DNA from 3 places in the Ruegeria sp. CDSC054 genome. Region 2 is predicted to be linked to each of the others. Evidence: riboswitches for the same ligand, from Rfam matches in the RefSeq annotation. Region 2 holds a riboswitch; each other region holds the start of a gene.
What was found. Region 2 has a riboswitch for cobalamin ahead of AC2FGC_RS22445 (metal ABC transporter ATP-binding protein). Riboswitches for the same ligand answer to the same signal wherever they lie in the genome.

Region 1 (5,945 bases), on a different contig from region 2:
GCCCCAACAATGGCGGCGGTAGGCACAAGCTGGCTGTGCAATGGCCCTGCGATACCGCGCGCGATGTGGGGAACCATCAAGCCGACAAAACCGATCACGCCCGCAACGGAGACAAACACAGCAGTCGCAAGAGCGGCCACGAAGAACATTCGGAACCGCAAGCCCTGAACGGGCACACCCAGGGTGGCGGCGGTCAAATCACCAGTCAGCAGCGCATCAAGCCAGCGGCTGCGGTACATCGCATAGGCGAGGATCAATACTAAACCGGCGCAGACAAGCGGGAATGTCTCCCACCGGGCAAGACCCAGACCCCCAAGCATCCAGAATATTACCGAATGGGCCGCACGGCTGTCGCCCGCGAAAATGAGATAATTGGTAATGGCTGAAAACAAAAACGAAACTGCAAGCCCTGCAAGGATCAGTTTTTCGGGCGCGCTTGTGCGCAGCCCATGAACTAAAGCCAGCACAATGCCTGATGCGACAAGCCCTCCGAAAAACGCGGCCAGTGGCAGGGTCCAAAAGCCCAGCACATCTCCGGTTACTGTAATGACAAAGACAGCTCCCGCCGCAGCGCCAGAGGACAGTCCGAACAGAAACGGGTCCGCCAGATCGTTGCGTGTGGTGGTTTGCAGGACAACGCCAACGACGCCCAATCCGGCACCGATCACCGCGGCAAACAGCGCGCGTGGTAAGCGCAGGTCAAACACGATGCGGTGGAGCGGAGACATCTCTCCGTCCATCAATCCTGTGCCCAACAAGACACCGGCTAGCGCGTCAGAGGCCGGAATGGATGTGGTTCCGTAGATAGTCGAGGTCAGCAAAAGGGCGGCCAATACAGCCGCCCCCAGCAAGAGTGTAAGGCCAAGACGGCCCATATCAGTTCAGGCCCGGGTGCATGGCTTTGGCCATTTTCGAAATTGCTTCGATATTTGCCGGTCCGGGTGTCAGTTCTTCGTAGCGCAGACCAATCCAGCGTTCGTTCCTGACCGCATCCGTCTGAGACATCACGGGATGGTCCTGCAGGAACTTGAAGGTATCTGCGGCGCCATTTCCAGTTTGATAATCAAGTAAAACCAGGAATTCCGGGTTCGAAGCGGCAACAGCCTCCCACGAGGAACGACCCCAGCTGGTGTCCATATCATGGGTGACGTTCTCGCCGCCAGCGGCAGCAATCATCGCGTCGGGAATGGCAAACTTACCAGCCGTAAACGGGGCATCGGCGGGGCCGTCCAGCAGGAAAACGCGGGGTTTCGGCAGGTCGGCTGTCTGTGTTTCAATTTCGGACAGTTCCTCTTTCCAGCCGGAAACAAGCTTTTCTGCCTTGTCCTCAACGCGCATGACTTTGCCCAAGCGAAGAACGTCGGTGAACAGCAGGTCCATGCTGGCTTCGGGGCGATCCTTATCCAGATGTACGCAGCTTTCGGTCAGGATCATCGTTTTGATGCCAAACGGCGCAAGAGTGTCGGGGGTCACGTCACCGCCCGGCTTCATGCCATAGTACCAGCCCGCAAAGAAAAGGTCGGGTTCGACAGCGACCAGATTTTCTACTGTTGGATACTTGGGCGCAAGTTCCGGGATGTCGCCGCGCAGGGTTTCAAACTCGGGGCTGGTTTTGTACCAGCCGGTGATGCCCGTCAGGCCCACGATCTTGTCCTGCAAACCCAGTGCAAAAGCCATGTCGGTCATGTTCATGTCGTGCACGACCAGCCGCTCGGGTTGAGTTTCAAACACCATCGGCTCGCCGCAATTGTCGACGGTGATCTCGCGCGCTGTTGCGGCACTTGCAATGCCGCTGATCAGTGCAGCGCACCAGAGAGTTTTGTTCATGTTACTTTCCCTAGTTTGAGGTAGTGGTTCTTCGGATATCCAGTGCCGGGATCATGCGGCCTTCATGCTGAAAGCTAAGAAAATCGACACCGAACGTTTCACGGACCCTTTCGGGTGTCAGCACTTCGTGCACTGGGCCGAAACCGGTCAGGCGTGTGGATTTCATCAACGCGACATGGGTCGCGAATTCCGGGATCATGACCAGATCATGGACGATCATGACCACCGTAATGCCCAGCTGAGCCACCAGCGACAGCATGCGTCCCTTGGCGTCCGGGTCCAGATGGTTCGTCGGCTCATCCAAAAACAGCAGCGACGGGTTCTGCGCTAACGCCCTTGCGATATGAGCGCGCTGGCGTTCCCCCCCGGATAATACGGCCATCCGCTTGTCAGCGAGGGCAACCAGTCCGGTAAGCTTCAGGATGCGGTCCAATTCCAAGGCGTGCTCAGCCGCAGATCGATCGGCGCGGATCGGGATTTGCCCAAGGGCCACGTAGTCGCGCAGAAACAAACGCCCGTCCGGCGATTCCTGTTGACTGACCACGGCGATCATTCGGGCGCGGTCCATCGCCGAAAGCTGCCGAAGGCTGCGCCCCTTTACCAAAACGTCCCCCAGCACAATCTCTTCACCGCCGCACAAAAGATTCAGCAGCGTTGTCTTACCCGCACCGTTTGGGCCGGCAATTGCCAGAGTGGCCCCTTCACTCAGTTCGAAATTGATGTTTTGCAGCAGTACGTCGCCGTTCAGGGCGTAATACTCCAGCCCGCGCGCCTCAAGGAAAGCTCCGCAGGTCATGCGCTTGTCTCCAGCTTCAGCCGGGGCAGGCGCGCCAGGGTCTTTTCAAGAAGGGCAGGCGGGCGCTGCGTTGCGTTGGTCCACCCATCCGCGCTGCGATGGTATTGATGTGCAAATTCGGCCAAAGCATCCACGTCCTCAGTCGATTGGATGTCACCGAAAAGGTACTGCGCTTTGTCGAATGCCTGAAACCCGACGGTTGTGGGATGACCGCAACCGGCCATGCAGGAAACGCTTTGGATGTCAAAACTGGATGGAAGCTTGCTTGCAAGCGCAGCGCGCAATGAATCCGCCCGGTCAGAACCCTCGCAGGTCTCGCAAATCAGAAGGAAATGATCAGGACTGATCGACATAGCCCACTCCGCCTGTTGCCAAGCGCGGGCAGAAGGTGCCAATCATGTCATCACGTCTTAGACGTGTCATAAAGCCTCCTTCCAGGACGCCCCGCCCCGGGTTGGTTGAACATCGGATGGTAGGTCTCCTGACTTGCGGGTCGTGGCTTGGCCATCCTTCCCGACCCATTTGGGGTCAGTGGGTACTTGGCGTCGCTCACCGCTTACAGTTGCGGGGGCAGTCACGGACTTGGCGCTTGTTGGCAACCTCACCGTATTCCCTTTTCATCCCTTGGCGAACCATAGGGAACCATCGTGGGTGATGCTTGCCCGAGTTCCGATTTTGGGTCAAGCGATAATACTCAGCGCCCCACGCACAGAGGTCATTTGTCATTTGCCAACGATCTGACTACGCTGCGTCGCAGAAATGTAGGGACAAAGGTGGATATGTTCTGGTTCCGGAAGGGCCGCACATCCAATGTTTAAAACGACGAACACGCATTCGTAAACAAAGCCGGTTGAGATGAAAATTCAAGAAAACAGAACCTATTCTCAACTGAAGGTAGGCGACAAGGCGCAGGTCACCCGATTGTGCACCGTGGACGACTTGTACGCGTTTGCCTCGGCTTCGGGTGACCACAACCCGCTGAATCTGGCGGCCTATGACGGAGATGGAGATGGACACCCCGAGGCTGTCGCGCCCGCCTTGTGGCCCGCGGGTCTGGTGGCTGCAGTCATTGGAAACATCTTACCGGGGGCCGGTACGCAAACACGTCGGGCGGACCTGAGTTTTCATGCTCCGGTTATGGCGGGCGAAGAACTGACCGCCTTTGTGGCTGTTACCGAAAAGCGTGAAGACGGCGACCTGACCTGTTCCGCCGAGGTGCGCCGGGTCGGGGATAACGCATTGATCCTGAGCGGTACCGTACAGGTCACACCACCGTCGCGGCATTTGACCTTCGACTCGGTTGAGATGCCGGGACTGATCGTTCAACGTCACCGGCACTTCGACGCTTTGTTGGAAAAGGCACGTCCTCTGGACCCGATGCCCACAGCGATCGTTGCGCCAGAGGAGCCAAATTCGCTGGGCGGGGCGTTGCTGGCGTTGGAAAACAGCATCATTACGCCGATTTTGGTGGGCGACCCGGACAAAATCACCGCCGCTGCCGCCCAGCTTGGAGCGGATTTGGCCGGAATTGAAATTATCCAAGCCAAAGGCCACGATGTGGCTGCTCGTCGCGCCGTCGATCTGGTCGTCGAAGGCAAGGCCCGGATGCTGATGAAAGGTCACTTGCACACAGATGTCCTTTTACGCGCCGTTCTTCGCCGCGAAAACGGCCTGAGGACCGGGCGACGCTTGTCGCATGTGTTCGTTATGGACGTGCCGGGCATGTCCCGGCCCATCATGGTTACCGATGCGGCGGTGAATATCGCACCGGATCTCGAAACCAAGGCCGATATCGTTCAAAACGCCATCCATCTTGCGCATTCTATTGGCATCGAGATGCCCAAGGTTGGCGTCTTGTCGGCGGTTGAGACCATCAACCCGCATTTACCGTCGTCTGTCGATGCGGCGCTGTTGTCGAAAATGGCCGAGCGTGGACAGATCACCGGCGGGCTGGTCGATGGCCCCTTGGCCATGGACAATGCGGTTGATCTGAACGCCGCGCGGACAAAAGGCATCACCTCACCGGTCGCGGGGGTCGCAGACATTCTGGTTGTTCCGAATATCGAAGCCGGCAACATGGTAGCCAAACAGCTGACATATATCTCGCATGCCGAGGCTGCCGGCGTCGTGATAGGTGCTGCGGCACCGATTATCCTGACATCTCGGGCAGATGATGATGCTTCGCGGCTGGCGTCTTGTGCTGTCGCGGCGCTGCATGCAATTGCGAATGAAGGCAAAATCCATGGCTGAACATGTTTTGGCACTGAATGCCGGGTCGTCCTCGTTGAAATTCGCGCTTTACGAACTGGTCGAGGACCGACGTCCCAGTATGCGCTGGCGCGGTCAGATCGAGCGGTTGGGGGATGCACCACGCTTGTTGGCCCAATCAGCAGGGGGGCGGTCTGTCGACCGTCAGTTGTCTGGAGCCAAAACACATGACGAGGCCATCAATGCGTTTCTTGAACTTACCCGCGAATACCTGCCGGACATTCACGTCCGGGCCGTGGGCCACCGCGTCGTTCACGGCGGACCAGTCTATTCGGAACCTGTCGTGGTGGACGAGCACGTCTTTGATACGCTAAGCGGTTTCATTCCCTTCGCGCCTTTGCACCAACCCTACAGCCTTGCGGGTATCAAGGCGGCCGCGGCAGCCTTTCCGGGTACCACCCAGATTGCGTGCTTCGATACCGCGTTTCACCGGACGCATCCTTGGGTGAATGATACTTTCGCCCTTCCGCAACGTTTTTACGAGAAGGGTGTGCGCAGATACGGGTTTCACGGGCTGAGCTACGACTATGTCTCGCAAAAGCTTAAAGAAATTGCGCCGGGCTTGTACGACGGCCGCGTCGTCATTGCGCACCTGGGAAATGGCGCGTCGATGTGTGCGGTGTCGGGCGGTCGGGCCGTGGCCTCAACCATGGGGTTTTCGGCGCTCGACGGTCTGCCCATGGGCACCCGCAGCGGGCAATTGGACCCGGGGGTCGTGCTTTACATGATGCAGCAAGAAGGGATGGAGGCAGACGAAATCGCCGAGCTTCTTTATCGAAAGTCTGGCTTGCTTGGTCTGTCCGGCATGTCCTCAGACATGCGCACCCTGTTGGCTGCTGACACTCCGGATGCGCGCAAAGCGATTGAGTATTACGTCTTCCGCATCCGTCGGGAACTGGGTGCCTTGTCTGCTGCGCTGGAAGGCATCGACGCTTTGGTCTTTACCGGAGGTATCGGTGAAAATGCCGCCCGTATCCGACAGATGGTCTGCGAAGGGATGCGCTGGATCGGGATTGATATGGACCCGAACCGAAATGCAGACAACGCCACGGTT
Region 2 (5,945 bases):
CCGATTGCGGCCTCGTTGACGGTGTCCTGCTCGGAACCCAGCTGACCGTTCAGAAACAGTGTAGCTGTGTGTTCGCCACCCGATTTTTCTTCGAGTGCCTTAACGAAAGCCAATCCGAGGGCTTCTTGTGCGCTGCCCGCACTATCGCCAACAGCGATCTTAAAGTTTTTCGCGTCGGCTGCGCCCGCTACCATCAGGGCTGCGACCGAAACGGCAGCAGTCATGGTGCCAAGCTTTTTGATGAATGACATAGATGTCCTCCCAGTTTTATCATGTTTCGAGGTGCGCGCTGACCTGGGGAGAGATGGCCAGTCCGATTCTGCCTCGGCTTTTTCAGAGTAGCTTGTGAAATGTGTTTCTATGTTGCCTTTCTTTGCGCGATAGGTTTCATATATATCAAACCTTACGAATTGGGAGCAAAATGGTTGCCTCACGCATCGGCGACAGCGACATCCGATTGCTGCGCGTTTTCAAGACGGTTGTGGAAAGTGGTGGACTGTCTGCAGCCGAAGTTGAGCTGAATATCGGCAAATCGACGATTTCCAAACATATTACCGACCTGGAACTGCGATTGGGCTTAAAACTGTGCACACGCGGGCCTGCGGGGTTTGCCTTAACAGAAGACGGCGCAAAAGTGCTGCAGGCAGCAGATCACCTGCTTGTGTCCGTGTCGCAATTTCGAAACGAGGTCAGCGAGATCAAGGAACAGTTGGGGGGAACGATCCGCATTTCGCTGTTTGATCAATGTGCATCAAACCCGGATTCCCGGCTTGCCCGCGCCATTCATCGGTTCAACGAAGCCGCCCCCTCGGTTCAGATCGAATTGTCTCTTGAGCCGCCAAACGTGATCGAAACCATGGTTATCAGCGGTCAGCTCGACATCGGAATTATTGCGCTGCATCGCCCTTCGACAAGTCTGAACTATGCGCCGTTATATGGCGAGAACATGTTCCTGTATTGCGGCCGGGAACACCCCCTGTTCGAAATACCGGACCGGGAACTCAGGACCAGTGACCTACTCAGGTACAATTATGTTGGGCTCAGCGTGAACTCTCCGAACCTCATTGTCGGTCAGCAACTGGGCTTTCAACGTTCAGCAAAAGTTCAAAGCGAGCAGGCGCTGGCCATACTTATCCTGTCGGGGCGATACATAGGTTATTTGCCTGATCATCTTGCGCAGGATTTTGTGGACCAGGAAAAAATGCGGATGGTGTTGCCAGGCGAAACGCAATATCGAACCCGGTTTGCTGCAGTGACCAGAAAGCAACCTGAACCGACGCGGGTGACCAAACTGTTTCTGGAAGTATTGCAGAGCGAACATTCGAAACCCTGACAACTTCTCGGTCGACACAATGCATGCCGGTTGTGGTCGAAGCGAAGCTTTTCACTTCCTATCAGCACTGAAACGCAAGGTTGGGGTCGCGTTTTTTGTACCGCCAAATACTTGTGACTTTCCGCCACATCACTAGCGTTCGCCTTCCTCTCACTTACATGTGCGGCATCAAAATGAGGCGGACACATGATAGACGACGACCCCCAACCCGCAGGGTATTATAACACGCACGACATATGGACCTTGGACCCCACGCCTGCGGACCAGTTGGTCTATGACGCCTTTGCCTCGGGCGTTGTCGATCTTTTGCAGGTGTTGGATGACAACAAGACGATGATGTCACGGGACGTTTACGCAAGATTTTTCGCCTCGCTATTGGATCTTTCCCGTACTTTGGGAGAATACGAAGACGGCTGGAAGCCGGACTAAGCGACGTTTTCCCAAAACCCAGTGTTCCAAAGCACCGTATGAGGCGGCGGATCAAGCACCGCCTCGTGCCTGAAGACCAATTAGCTTGCGGTTGCGTTCCCAAGTGTATTCAGCAGAGTGTTCAGATTGTGCTGGAACATCGCAAGGTAGCTGGTGGCAGGGCTACCCCGTTCCGACAAGGCGTCCGAGAACAGCCGTCCACCAATCACGATTCCGGTTTCATCCGAGATCTGCTGAATCAAAGTGGGGCTTGTGATGTTTTCAACAAACAACGCGGCAGCACCATCCGCCTTCAGTTGGTCAATCAGAACAGCAAGATCCTTGGCTGATGGCTCTGCTTCGGTGTCGATGCCAACCGGCGCAAGGAAAGTCAGGCCGTAGGCGTCTGCCAAATATCCAAATGCGTCATGTGCGGTCACAACCGTGCGGCGATTGGCGGGCAGACCTGCCAGCTTTGCCTTGGTTTCTACATCCAGCGCCTCAAGCTGCGCGATATAGACCGCGGCATTGGCAGCGATTTCTTCGGCGTGCTCGGGCATCGCCTCTGTCATCACGTCGGCGACATTGGTCACGTAAATCATGCCATTCGACAGCGAATTCCAGGCGTGGGGGTCGATTTTGCCCTCGACTGTGACAGGCGTGATGCCGTCGGTGGCAACGTGCACGGTTGCGTCAGTGCCCGATTCAGCGATTAGGGTATCGGACCATGTCTCAAAGCCCAGACCGTTGACAAAGATGATATCCGCCCGGGCAACGGCCTTCGCATCTGCAACCGAAGGCTGATACACATGCGCATCCGCATCCGGGCCCACGATTGTCGTAACCGTGGCCAGATCGCCCACGACCTCTTCGACCATGTCGCCGAGGATCGAAAAGCTAGCGACGATCTTGACGTTGTCTTCTGCCGCAACGGCCGGCAATGCAGCCAAAGCAAACGACACAGAGGCAATGCCGGCGTAGAGTGACTTTACAAGAGTCATTGTGCTCTCTCTTCTTGTTGAATTTGGGCAATGGGGATGTCTTTGGAAACAGACGGTTTGCGCATCCGTCTGCCAAAACCAAGGGGACCGAAAATAGCCGAGAACAGAAAGAACCCACCGGCAACCAAAACGATCGCCGGGCCGGACGGCGTGTCCGGGAACAAGTAGGACAGGGTCAGGCCGATCCAGCAACTGGACAAGGCAAACACAAAGCCCAGGACCAGTTGCCCGGTGATCGTACTGGCCCAATAGCGCGCCGCAGTTGCGGGCAGGATCATCAAGCCAACGGCCATCAACGTTCCCAGTGTTTTGAACGCGGCCAGCAGGTTCAGAACCAACAGCAGCATAAAACCCTGATCTACCAACCACGGTCGGCGCGTCTGCGTTTCGAAGAAAACCGGATCACAGGTGCTGACAATCAGCGGACGAAGCAGAACGGCGAATGCCAACAATGTTACCGTCGCCACCCCTCCGACAAGGATCATCGACGCGTCGTCGATCCCAAGGATTGATCCGAACAGGAAGCTTTTTAATGGGACTGCGGACCCTGCTGCAGACAGAATAAAGATACCCACCGCCAGTGCGATCAGATACAGCGAGGCAAGGCTGGCATCGCTGCGCAGGATCGTCCGGCGTGCGAGAAAGGCGGTCAAAATGGCGACGCCAACACCCGCGATAAGCCCTCCGACCAGCAGTGACATGACTGACAAGCCCGCCGTGACAAAGCCGATGACGATGCCCGGGGTAATCGCGTGGGCCATGGCCTCACCAGCCAGCGATAGGCGACGCAGAACAAGAAATGCCCCCACCGGCGCGACCGAAGCCGACAAAACCGTGGTTGCCACAAAAGCGCGACGCATGAAGGCAAAGCTCCACATTTCGACGATCAGGTCATACATTGGCGTGCTCCGCTGTTGAATGGGTGCCACGGAACATCCAGGACGCCTGACTTTCCGAGAGGTATCCTTGTGCAACCAGCCGGTCTGGTGTCAGAACGTCATTCACCGGTCCATGGGTCGCCTCTTGCCCGCCCAAAAGCAGCGCGTGGCTGCAATAGTCCAGTACCGAGGAAAGATCGTGCACCACCAAAACCACCGCGCGCCCCTCATCGCGCCATCGGCGTATAATCGACAGCAGATGCGCCTCAGTACTTTGGTCGACGGCGGCAAACGGTTCATCCAGCAGGATCAGCGGCGCGTCCTGCATGATAACCCGTGCGAACAGCGCGCGCTGCAGTTGCCCGCCCGATAGCATATGCAGAGGCCGGTCAGCGATATCCAGTACCCCGGCCTCATCCAGCGCGGCGGCCATCCGGTCACGTGCCGCGGCGTCCAGCCCGGTACGATAACCAAACCCGCGCCAAGCACCCATCGCGGCAAGATCCCTCACACGGATGGGAAATCGGCGGTCGAACTCGGTCATCTGCGCCAGGTACCCGATGTCACCAGGACGGCCCTGCGGCCAAGTCAAACTGCCCGAAAGCGGATCCATCAAGCCCAGCAGCATCTTTACAAATGTGCTCTTGCCCGACCCGTTCGCACCAAGAACGGCCAGGGTTGTCCCGGACGCGATATCCATGGAGAGGCGGTGAAACAATGTCAGGTCGCGGTAGCCCAACGTCAGATCTCGGATTTGTAAAACGGCCGACATCAAATCACCGCGTAAATCGCGAGCCACAAGATCGCCGACAGCGCCAGAGCCCCCGTGACCAGCACCGGAACACTAAATTCCGTCAAGCACTTACCCCTTTGGGTGTCAGCTTTTTGCAATGACAACGGCAACGCCTCCTGTGTTCGGACAGGGGCAAAGCGAGCGCAAGTTCGTGCACGGTACGGACCGCTTGAAACATTGTCATCTCCCTCTGGGACACCCCGCCCAGGTTCATAAATTTCGGATGGCAGGTCTCCTGACTTGCGGGTCAAAGCTATCCCGATCCTTCCCAGGCTATTGCCCAGTGGACGATCTCGGGTCGCTCGCCGCCTACAGTTGCGGGGGCAGTCACGGAATTGGTCTTTTCACAGAACCGCACCGTATTCCCTTTTATCCCTGACCGCAGAATACAGTCGGGAACCATCACGTGGACCAAATACGAATTGATTTGATTCGACAAGAGCGCGAACCAATCGGTGATGGCAATTTGTACCAGGCTCCAATCAGCCAAAAAAATTCTACGATAAGGGTGCTAGCAATGGCAGTGACTTCGCGGGGCTCACTCAGAAGTTTTCAGCCTGGGTCTTGCAACGACCGGAACGCATAAACCTGCCAATACTTTGTTCGATTGGCTGCGGCGGCTCAAAGTTCCTCGACACACTCTTGACGACAGATGCGCTTCGAAAGCTCACAGGCCCGAGCACAAAATACAAGAGTGGGTTTTGATTAAATGCTGTAACGGAAAGAAATTGATGGCCTTCGCAGCATTGCAGTTTTACCAGTGGTTCTTTTTCATTCCGGCATAAGCCTGTTCAGTGGAGGTTTTTTAGGCGTAGACGTTTTCTTCGTTATCAGCGGATATCTAATAACCTCTATTATCCTTGATGATCTTGGAAAAAATAGCTTCTTTCTTTTGAAGTTCTACGAGCGTCGGGCCCGACGGATCTTGCCTGCCCTGAGTGTCGTCGTACTGGTGTGTATTCCTATCGCTTGGTTTACCATGCTGCCCGATCCACTGGAAAACTTCGGCCAGAGTGTCGTGGCCACGATGTTCTCTCTGAATAATGTTCTTCTCACGCTAACAAGTGGATACTGGGACCTCGCGTCCGAGTTCAAACCTCTGGTTCACGCATGGAGCCTGGCAGTTGAAGAACAGTTTTACATAGTTTTTCCGCTTTTGCTTATGGCCCTGTACCCGGTACTTAAACACAGAACGGATCTGCTGGTTTGGGCTATCATCGGGTCCAGTTTCCTGGCGAGCGTACTGTTGGTTCAAACCCACCCGGAGAGCACATTTTATCTTCTGCATACACGCGCCTGGGAACTCGGATTCGGTGCATTGGGGGCCTGTTGGGAAAATAGGCGCAAGGTTAGAGCGAGCAACAGTCTTTCGCTACTTGGCCTTATTGCGGTGATTGCATCTATGGTGATCTTTGACGGGACCATGCAACACCCGTCATACCTGACAGCCGTTCCGGTCGTCGGGTCTTTGCTCGTTCTCCTCTATGCAAAGGAAGGCACTTTTGTCGCCAAACTGCCGAGCATCAGAATTC
Region 3 (5,945 bases), on a different contig from region 2:
CCAGCGCGGTCTGGATGTCCTGGGCAAGCGCTGCGGTGGGTGCCCCTGCCGGCCCGCGCTGGGCCGAGAGATGCGTAGAGGATGTCGCCTGCGTAGGTGCATGAGTTGGCACAGCCACACCACCGCCAGGTCCCCCGCTTGGTGGGGGGGGAGGTGCATCCTGTAGTCGTTTGATAAGTTCTTCGGGGCTTGGTAAATCGGCCACATGGGTCAGACGAATGATTGCCATTTCGGCGGCCATCATCGCGTTGGGTGCTGCGGAGACCTCCTCCAGCGCTTTCAGCAACATCTGCCACATGCGCGTCAACACCCGCATTGGCAGCGCCTCGGCCATCTGTTGACCACGCGCACGTTCATCCGGTGAGACGGTGGGGTCATCGGCGGCATCGGGCGTGATTTTGACCACGGAAACCCAATGGGTGATCTCGGCCAGATCGCGCAGAACGGCCAGCGGATCGGCCCCTTCGGCATACTGGCCGCTCAACTCGGTCAATGCTCCAGCCGCATCACCGCGCAGGATCATGTCCATCAGATCCAGCACGCGCCCGCGATCTGCAAGGCCCAGCATTGCCCGAACCTGATCGACGCTGGTTTCCCCGGCACCATGTGAAATCGCTTGATCCAACAGCGATGTTGCATCGCGGGCAGACCCTTCGGCCGCGCGCGTGATCAAAGCAAGCGCGTCTTCTGCGATCTGCGCATTCTCAGCCGCTGCGATCTTGTTGAGAAGGCCAATCATGTCTTCGGGTTCGATCCGGCGCAGGTCAAACCGCTGGCATCGTGACAGCACTGTCACTGGAACTTTGCGAATCTCGGTCGTCGCAAAGATGAATTTTACGTGCTCGGGCGGTTCTTCAAGCGTTTTGAGCAGGGCATTGAAGGCGCTGGTCGACAGCATGTGAACTTCGTCGATGATATAGATCTTGTAGCGCGCACTGGCGGCACGATATCGGACACTGTCGATAATCTCGCGAATGTCGTTCACACCGGTCCGGCTGGCGGCGTCCATCTCCATCACGTCGACATGGCGTCCTTCCATGATGGCAATGCAATGCTCGCACTGGCCACAAGGTTCGGTCGTTGGTTTGCCTTCACCATCGGGACCGATGCAGTTCATACCTTTGGCGATAATCCGGGCAGTGGTGGTTTTACCTGTACCGCGAATGCCGGTCATGATGAAGGCTTGCGCGATCCGATCCGCTTCGAACGCATTTTTTAGCGTGCGCACCATTGCGTCCTGTCCAACCAGATCTGCAAAGGTTTCGGGGCGGTACTTGCGGGCAAGAACCTGATAGGCGGGGCTGGGCGTTTCGGTCATGTCTGCTCTGTCAGATTCGTGTCAGAAATGTAGCGTAGAGACCCGGGCCGCTCGCGTCCACAGCAGGCTTCGTGGAATTTCGGTTTGGACTGCGTCTGTAAGCGGGATAAACCGGCTGTCAAAACCTGGTAAGCCGGTGGCAGTAGGAGCATAAGCTTTGGCAAAATTTGCAATCTACGCACTGCCTGTTGGCTCAGGCACTTTGGCGTTGTCCCCCTTGCCTGGCGGCGGCGGCGGGTATGTGGATGATCTGAGGGTGATACAGGACTGGAACCCTGATCTGGTGATTTCAATGACCACTGAGGCCGAGATGCAGCAGGTCGGTGCAGGCAGTTTTGGTAGAGACGTTCAAAGCAGACCCGCGACCTGGGTGCATCTTCCGATCGAGGATTTTGGCACGCCGCCCCTGCCAATCGAAACTCTTTGGCCTCAAGCCAGCGCAGCCGCCCGGCAGGTGCTGTCCGAGGGTGGACGCGTGCTGGTGCATTGCCGGGGCGGTTGTGGGCGGTCGGGGATGGTCGCGCTTAGGCTCATGGTGGAAAGCGGTGAAGACCCAAACCACGCGCTAATCCGGTTACGCTTGGCTCGACCCTGCGCGGTGGAAACGGATGAGCAGATGGCCTGGGCCATGAAGCCGACCCAGAGCGATCGGTGAAGCAAAATCAGGCTGTTGCTTGCTGCACGATGTGCTGTGACGGTCGCGGCGCAAGTGCCGATGCCTCGAGCATTGCGCAAGGCAAGGCGGTCAATACACCTGTTGGCAGAGTGGCGAATTCAGGGCTGAACATCATATCGGCGTAGTCGTCCAACATATCTGCCGAGTCGTCTGCGTTCGCGCCGCAATAGACCCTGATCCGGGACGGGCTAGCGCGAAACCGAGCCGTGCAGCCCTCGCCGCAATGGGTCAGTTCGCTGGAACCGTCCACCTCAAATTCGCTGGTCGTCATTGGTTGTGCTGTTGCCATCGCCTCGGCCAAGGCCCGAGCCATTTGTGCCAATGCGGGGCAGGTTTTCCCCGTTTTCTGGCACAGGGTGGCGGTGAACTCGTGGGTCGTTGTCTTCCAGATCATAATGCGCCCTCCGCGCGGTGAGCGGGGGACGTGGAACAGGTGTTTCAGTCAACTGAAGACCTGCCCGGACACCCCGCCCGAGTTTCGGTTTTTACTTTGATGGCAGGTCTCCTGACTTGCGGGTCATTGCTTTGCCGACCTTCCCAGCCTTTCGGCCAGTGGTTTTTCGGCATTGCTTACCGCTTACAGTTGCGGGGGCAGTCGCGGCCTTGGTCCGTTCCGGCATTGCCGGGCTGGACCGCACCGAGTTCCCTTTTCATCCCGCCCCAATATAAGGACGAGAACCATCACCTCATCGCTAGCGGTTGTAGGTGGCTTGAGTCAAGCGGGCTGTTTTCCATCGTTCAAGTGGACGCTTGGTCACTTTGAAAATCTGTTGACTCTAGTCGCGCAAAAGCGCCGATATGCCATATGTGAACCGAATAGTTCAGATGCTTGCGAGGGCACCATGTTGGACAACACTCCGGTCGTTTTGACCGAAGATTTCACGTTTTCTGCCGGAGAGGCCGAACTGTCGGCACGGCTGTATATGCCTGCCTCGGCACCTGATGTGGCGGTTGTAGTCCATGCAGCCACAGGCGTACCGCGCGACTATTACCAGCATTTTGCGCGGTGGCTGGTGGAAGAACAGGGTATGGCCTGTCTGACCTATGACTATCGCGATTTTGGCCACTCTCTAAAGGGGCGTCTGCGCGATTCGCAGGCCACGATGGCCGATTGGGCGTTGATCGACATGCCCGCTGCCCGCACTGAAATGCGGCGCAGGTTTCCTGTCGCGCAACAGTGGAGCATTGGCCATTCGGTGGGTGGAATGCTGGGGCCAATTCAGCCCGATATTGAGCAGATCGACCGGATGATCTGTGTCTGTTCAGGTTTGGTGACGGTATCCGACCACCCCTGGCCGTATCGCGCACTGGCGACAATGTTCTGGTATGCCCACCCGCCATTGCTGGTTAAGGCATTGGGATACCTGCCGGGCAAGGCACTTGGGTTCGGCTCGGACCTTCCGGCACGTGTCTACTGGCAGTGGCGCAAATGGTGCACCGCTGCGCTGAGCTACGTGCCGGATATCGGCAAAAGCCTTCCAGACGCCCGTTGGGCTGCGTCGGAAACACCCGTCGATCTGTTCACAATGGACGATGATCAGGTGGTGCCCCCGAACGCGGTTTGGCGCCTGGCCGATCTTTACGGTCCCAAAGCCCGCCGGCATCAGTTGTCGCCGAAAGACTTTGGATTGGCCGGGGTCGGTCACATCGGCGCATTTGCGCGCCGAAATGCGGCCATATGGCCCCGGTTAATCGCCTGAGCCGGTACTTACAGCTTTTTTCGGGATTTCTTGTCCTGCATCACCGATCGTACCATCTTACCAAAGGCCTTGTCGCGCGCACGAGACTGCGCCACGGTTTCCGAGTTCCTCTCATCCTCGCGCCGCAGCTTTCGCCAGCGCTCTAACCGCTCAGCGTCCAGTGTTCCGTTGGAAATCGCATCCTGCACGGCGCAGCTCGGCTCGGCCTGATGCTGACAATCGGAAAAGCGGCAGGTCTGAGCCAATTCAAGAATGTCGGAAAAGACCTCATCGACGCCATCTTGTGCATCCAGCAACCGCAAAGCCCGCATGCCGGGTGTATCGATCAACCAGCCTCCGTTCTGCATCGGATGCAACGCGCGGGCAGTTGTCGTGTGCCGCCCGCGCGCGTCGTCCTCGCGAATGCCGGAGGTTGCCTCATCCAGGCCCGTCATGGCGTTGACCAATGTTGTCTTGCCGACACCGGATGAGCCGACCAGTGCAGCGGTCTGCCCGGTGGGGCACCAGGACAGAACTTGCTGAACGTCCATGGCATCCAAAGCATTGATTGCCAGCACGGTCAGAAACGGAGACAGCGACACGGCCGCTTTGGAGTATTTATCAGGATCGGTGCAGGTATCGGCCTTGGTTAGTATGACGACCGGATAGCACCCGGCCTGATGTGCCAAAGCCAAATACCGTTCCAGCCGGGCCAGATTGAAGTCGGCATTGCAGGAACTGACGATGAACAGCACATCCACATTGGCGGCGATCAACTGGGCCTCGGCCCCAGTTCCGGCGGCGCGGCGTTTCAAAAGGCTGCGGCGTTCCAGCAGCTGTTGAACGCGGTTATGATCATCCGCCAATACCCAGTCGCCGACGGCGAAGTCGCCCGTCGGCTGGGCCAGGGTGAGCAGAGGTGTTTCACCGTTGATGTTTGCACCGATCAGACGATCACGGTGAACGGCTGTGATGCGAAAGGGAACGCACGAAGGATTGGCCGCATGTTGGGCGGCAAAGTGTGAGGACCATCCCAGGTCCGAAAGTGTAAAGGACATTGTTCTGCCTGTGTTCAGGTACAGCAAGCCGTCTGGATGGCGGTCGCGCAATCAGCGGTGATGTGTTCAGGCAGGTGTGAGGGTCGGCCTCAGAAACGCTCTGCCCAAAGGGTTTTTGCTACAATCATAAAAGCCCTCCTGTGGCTAGCGGTTCAAGTAAGTGAGAGGTTGGACATCGACCCAAGCGGGGCTCGTTGTGGCTGCTTCCTTCCGGACCTGACCAGGTTGGCGAGGCGCTCGCCCGCGCCAACCTCTCGAAAATCGATATAGGGAAGACACGCAGAAATGACAACCCGTCACAGTGTGAGTTGAATGCGCAAAAACCCTTCGGCATCCGTGCCAGCCAGCTTTGCGCTAAACTCTGCGATGTCCGCGAGGTGACACTGTGCCTTTGGACCGGTCTTCAACAGGACAGAGGACCCCGGCATGGGCGCAAAACGGAATGGGCAGGGACCTTGTTCCAGCGATTCTGTGGGCATTGCACCGGTCAGGTAGCCCTTCAATGCGTGTTGGATCGGCAAGGCTGGAACGTTGATGACTTCGGCGTCTTGTATGAACGGAAAATGTCCACCGCCGCTGGCGCGGTAATTGTTCAGTGCAACGACAAAGCGGTGTTCGGCCGTCACCGCGTGGCCTTGGAAACGAAGATCTGAGATGCGCCGGTATGCCGGATTTACCAGTCGCCCTTCCGCATCGAACCGAGGCGGTACGCTGAGGTCGATCACGTAGCTTAGCCCGAACAGAACATCGAAATTGTGTCCGGCTCGATCAGGATTGACCAATTCAGTTTGCGCGCCGGGTTTCACCTGATTGAAAACGCCCGCAGACATTTCAAGCCAATCTCTGATGTGCTCTCCTGACACCGCGACCGAACGAAGTTCGTTTGGAAAGATGTTCAGATCGGCCACGTGGCGCATGCGCATTACGCCCGCAGGAATGTCCGAGTAAAAGCGAGGCCCGGCGCGACCACCGAATTTCGAAGGCGCTACGGCAGACAGCAATGGTGTCGCTTCATGGGGTGTGCCCTTCAGGATCTGGCGCACGGTCGAAGCCTGTGCTGCGGCCACCATCGCAAGCCCTCGATCCTTGGCGCAAAAGCTGAAATAGCTGTGCAGGCTCTGATCCGTATGCCCAATCGGTTCCGCGGCCCGTTTTCGTGTTGCGGAATGCACATCTGAAAACATCGCTACCAACAGCGGGTCTTCGGCCGCCGG

Region 1: linked by a shared signal. The riboswitch ahead of AC2FGC_RS09070 (DUF1636 family protein) and the one ahead of AC2FGC_RS22445 (metal ABC transporter ATP-binding protein) in region 2 are both predicted to bind cobalamin.
Region 3: linked by a shared signal. The riboswitch ahead of AC2FGC_RS15595 (hypothetical protein) and the one ahead of AC2FGC_RS22445 (metal ABC transporter ATP-binding protein) in region 2 are both predicted to bind cobalamin.

What each region holds. Positions count from the first base shown of each region.
Region 1 is NZ_JBXWOA010000003.1:269,340-275,284, reverse strand. It holds gene AC2FGC_RS09085 (FecCD family ABC transporter permease) at 1-875, opposite strand, end outside; gene AC2FGC_RS09080 (ABC transporter substrate-binding protein) at 877-1,827, opposite strand; gene AC2FGC_RS09075 (ABC transporter ATP-binding protein) at 1,838-2,623, opposite strand; gene AC2FGC_RS09070 (DUF1636 family protein) at 2,620-2,976, opposite strand; cobalamin riboswitch at 3,078-3,285, opposite strand; gene AC2FGC_RS09065 (bifunctional enoyl-CoA hydratase/phosphate acetyltransferase) at 3,479-4,873, shown strand; gene AC2FGC_RS09060 (acetate/propionate family kinase) at 4,866-5,945, shown strand, end outside.
Region 2 is NZ_JBXWOA010000019.1:41,140-47,084, reverse strand. It holds gene AC2FGC_RS22470 (TRAP transporter substrate-binding protein) at 1-251, opposite strand, end outside; gene AC2FGC_RS22465 (LysR family transcriptional regulator) at 422-1,333, shown strand; gene AC2FGC_RS22460 (hypothetical protein) at 1,520-1,762, shown strand; gene AC2FGC_RS22455 (metal ABC transporter solute-binding protein, Zn/Mn family) at 1,843-2,742, opposite strand; gene AC2FGC_RS22450 (metal ABC transporter permease) at 2,739-3,641, opposite strand; gene AC2FGC_RS22445 (metal ABC transporter ATP-binding protein) at 3,634-4,392, opposite strand; cobalamin riboswitch at 4,622-4,832, opposite strand; gene AC2FGC_RS22440 (acyltransferase family protein) at 5,141-5,945, shown strand, end outside.
Region 3 is NZ_JBXWOA010000008.1:50,941-56,885, reverse strand. It holds gene AC2FGC_RS15605 (DNA polymerase III subunit gamma/tau) at 1-1,318, opposite strand, end outside; gene AC2FGC_RS15600 (protein-tyrosine phosphatase family protein) at 1,476-1,973, shown strand; gene AC2FGC_RS15595 (hypothetical protein) at 1,981-2,388, opposite strand; cobalamin riboswitch at 2,473-2,692, opposite strand; gene AC2FGC_RS15590 (alpha/beta hydrolase family protein) at 2,837-3,694, shown strand; gene rsgA (ribosome small subunit-dependent GTPase A) at 3,703-4,731, opposite strand; RNA gene ffs (signal recognition particle sRNA small type) at 4,890-4,988, opposite strand; gene AC2FGC_RS15575 (bifunctional 2',3'-cyclic-nucleotide 2'-phosphodiesterase/3'-nucleotidase) at 5,028-5,945, opposite strand, start outside.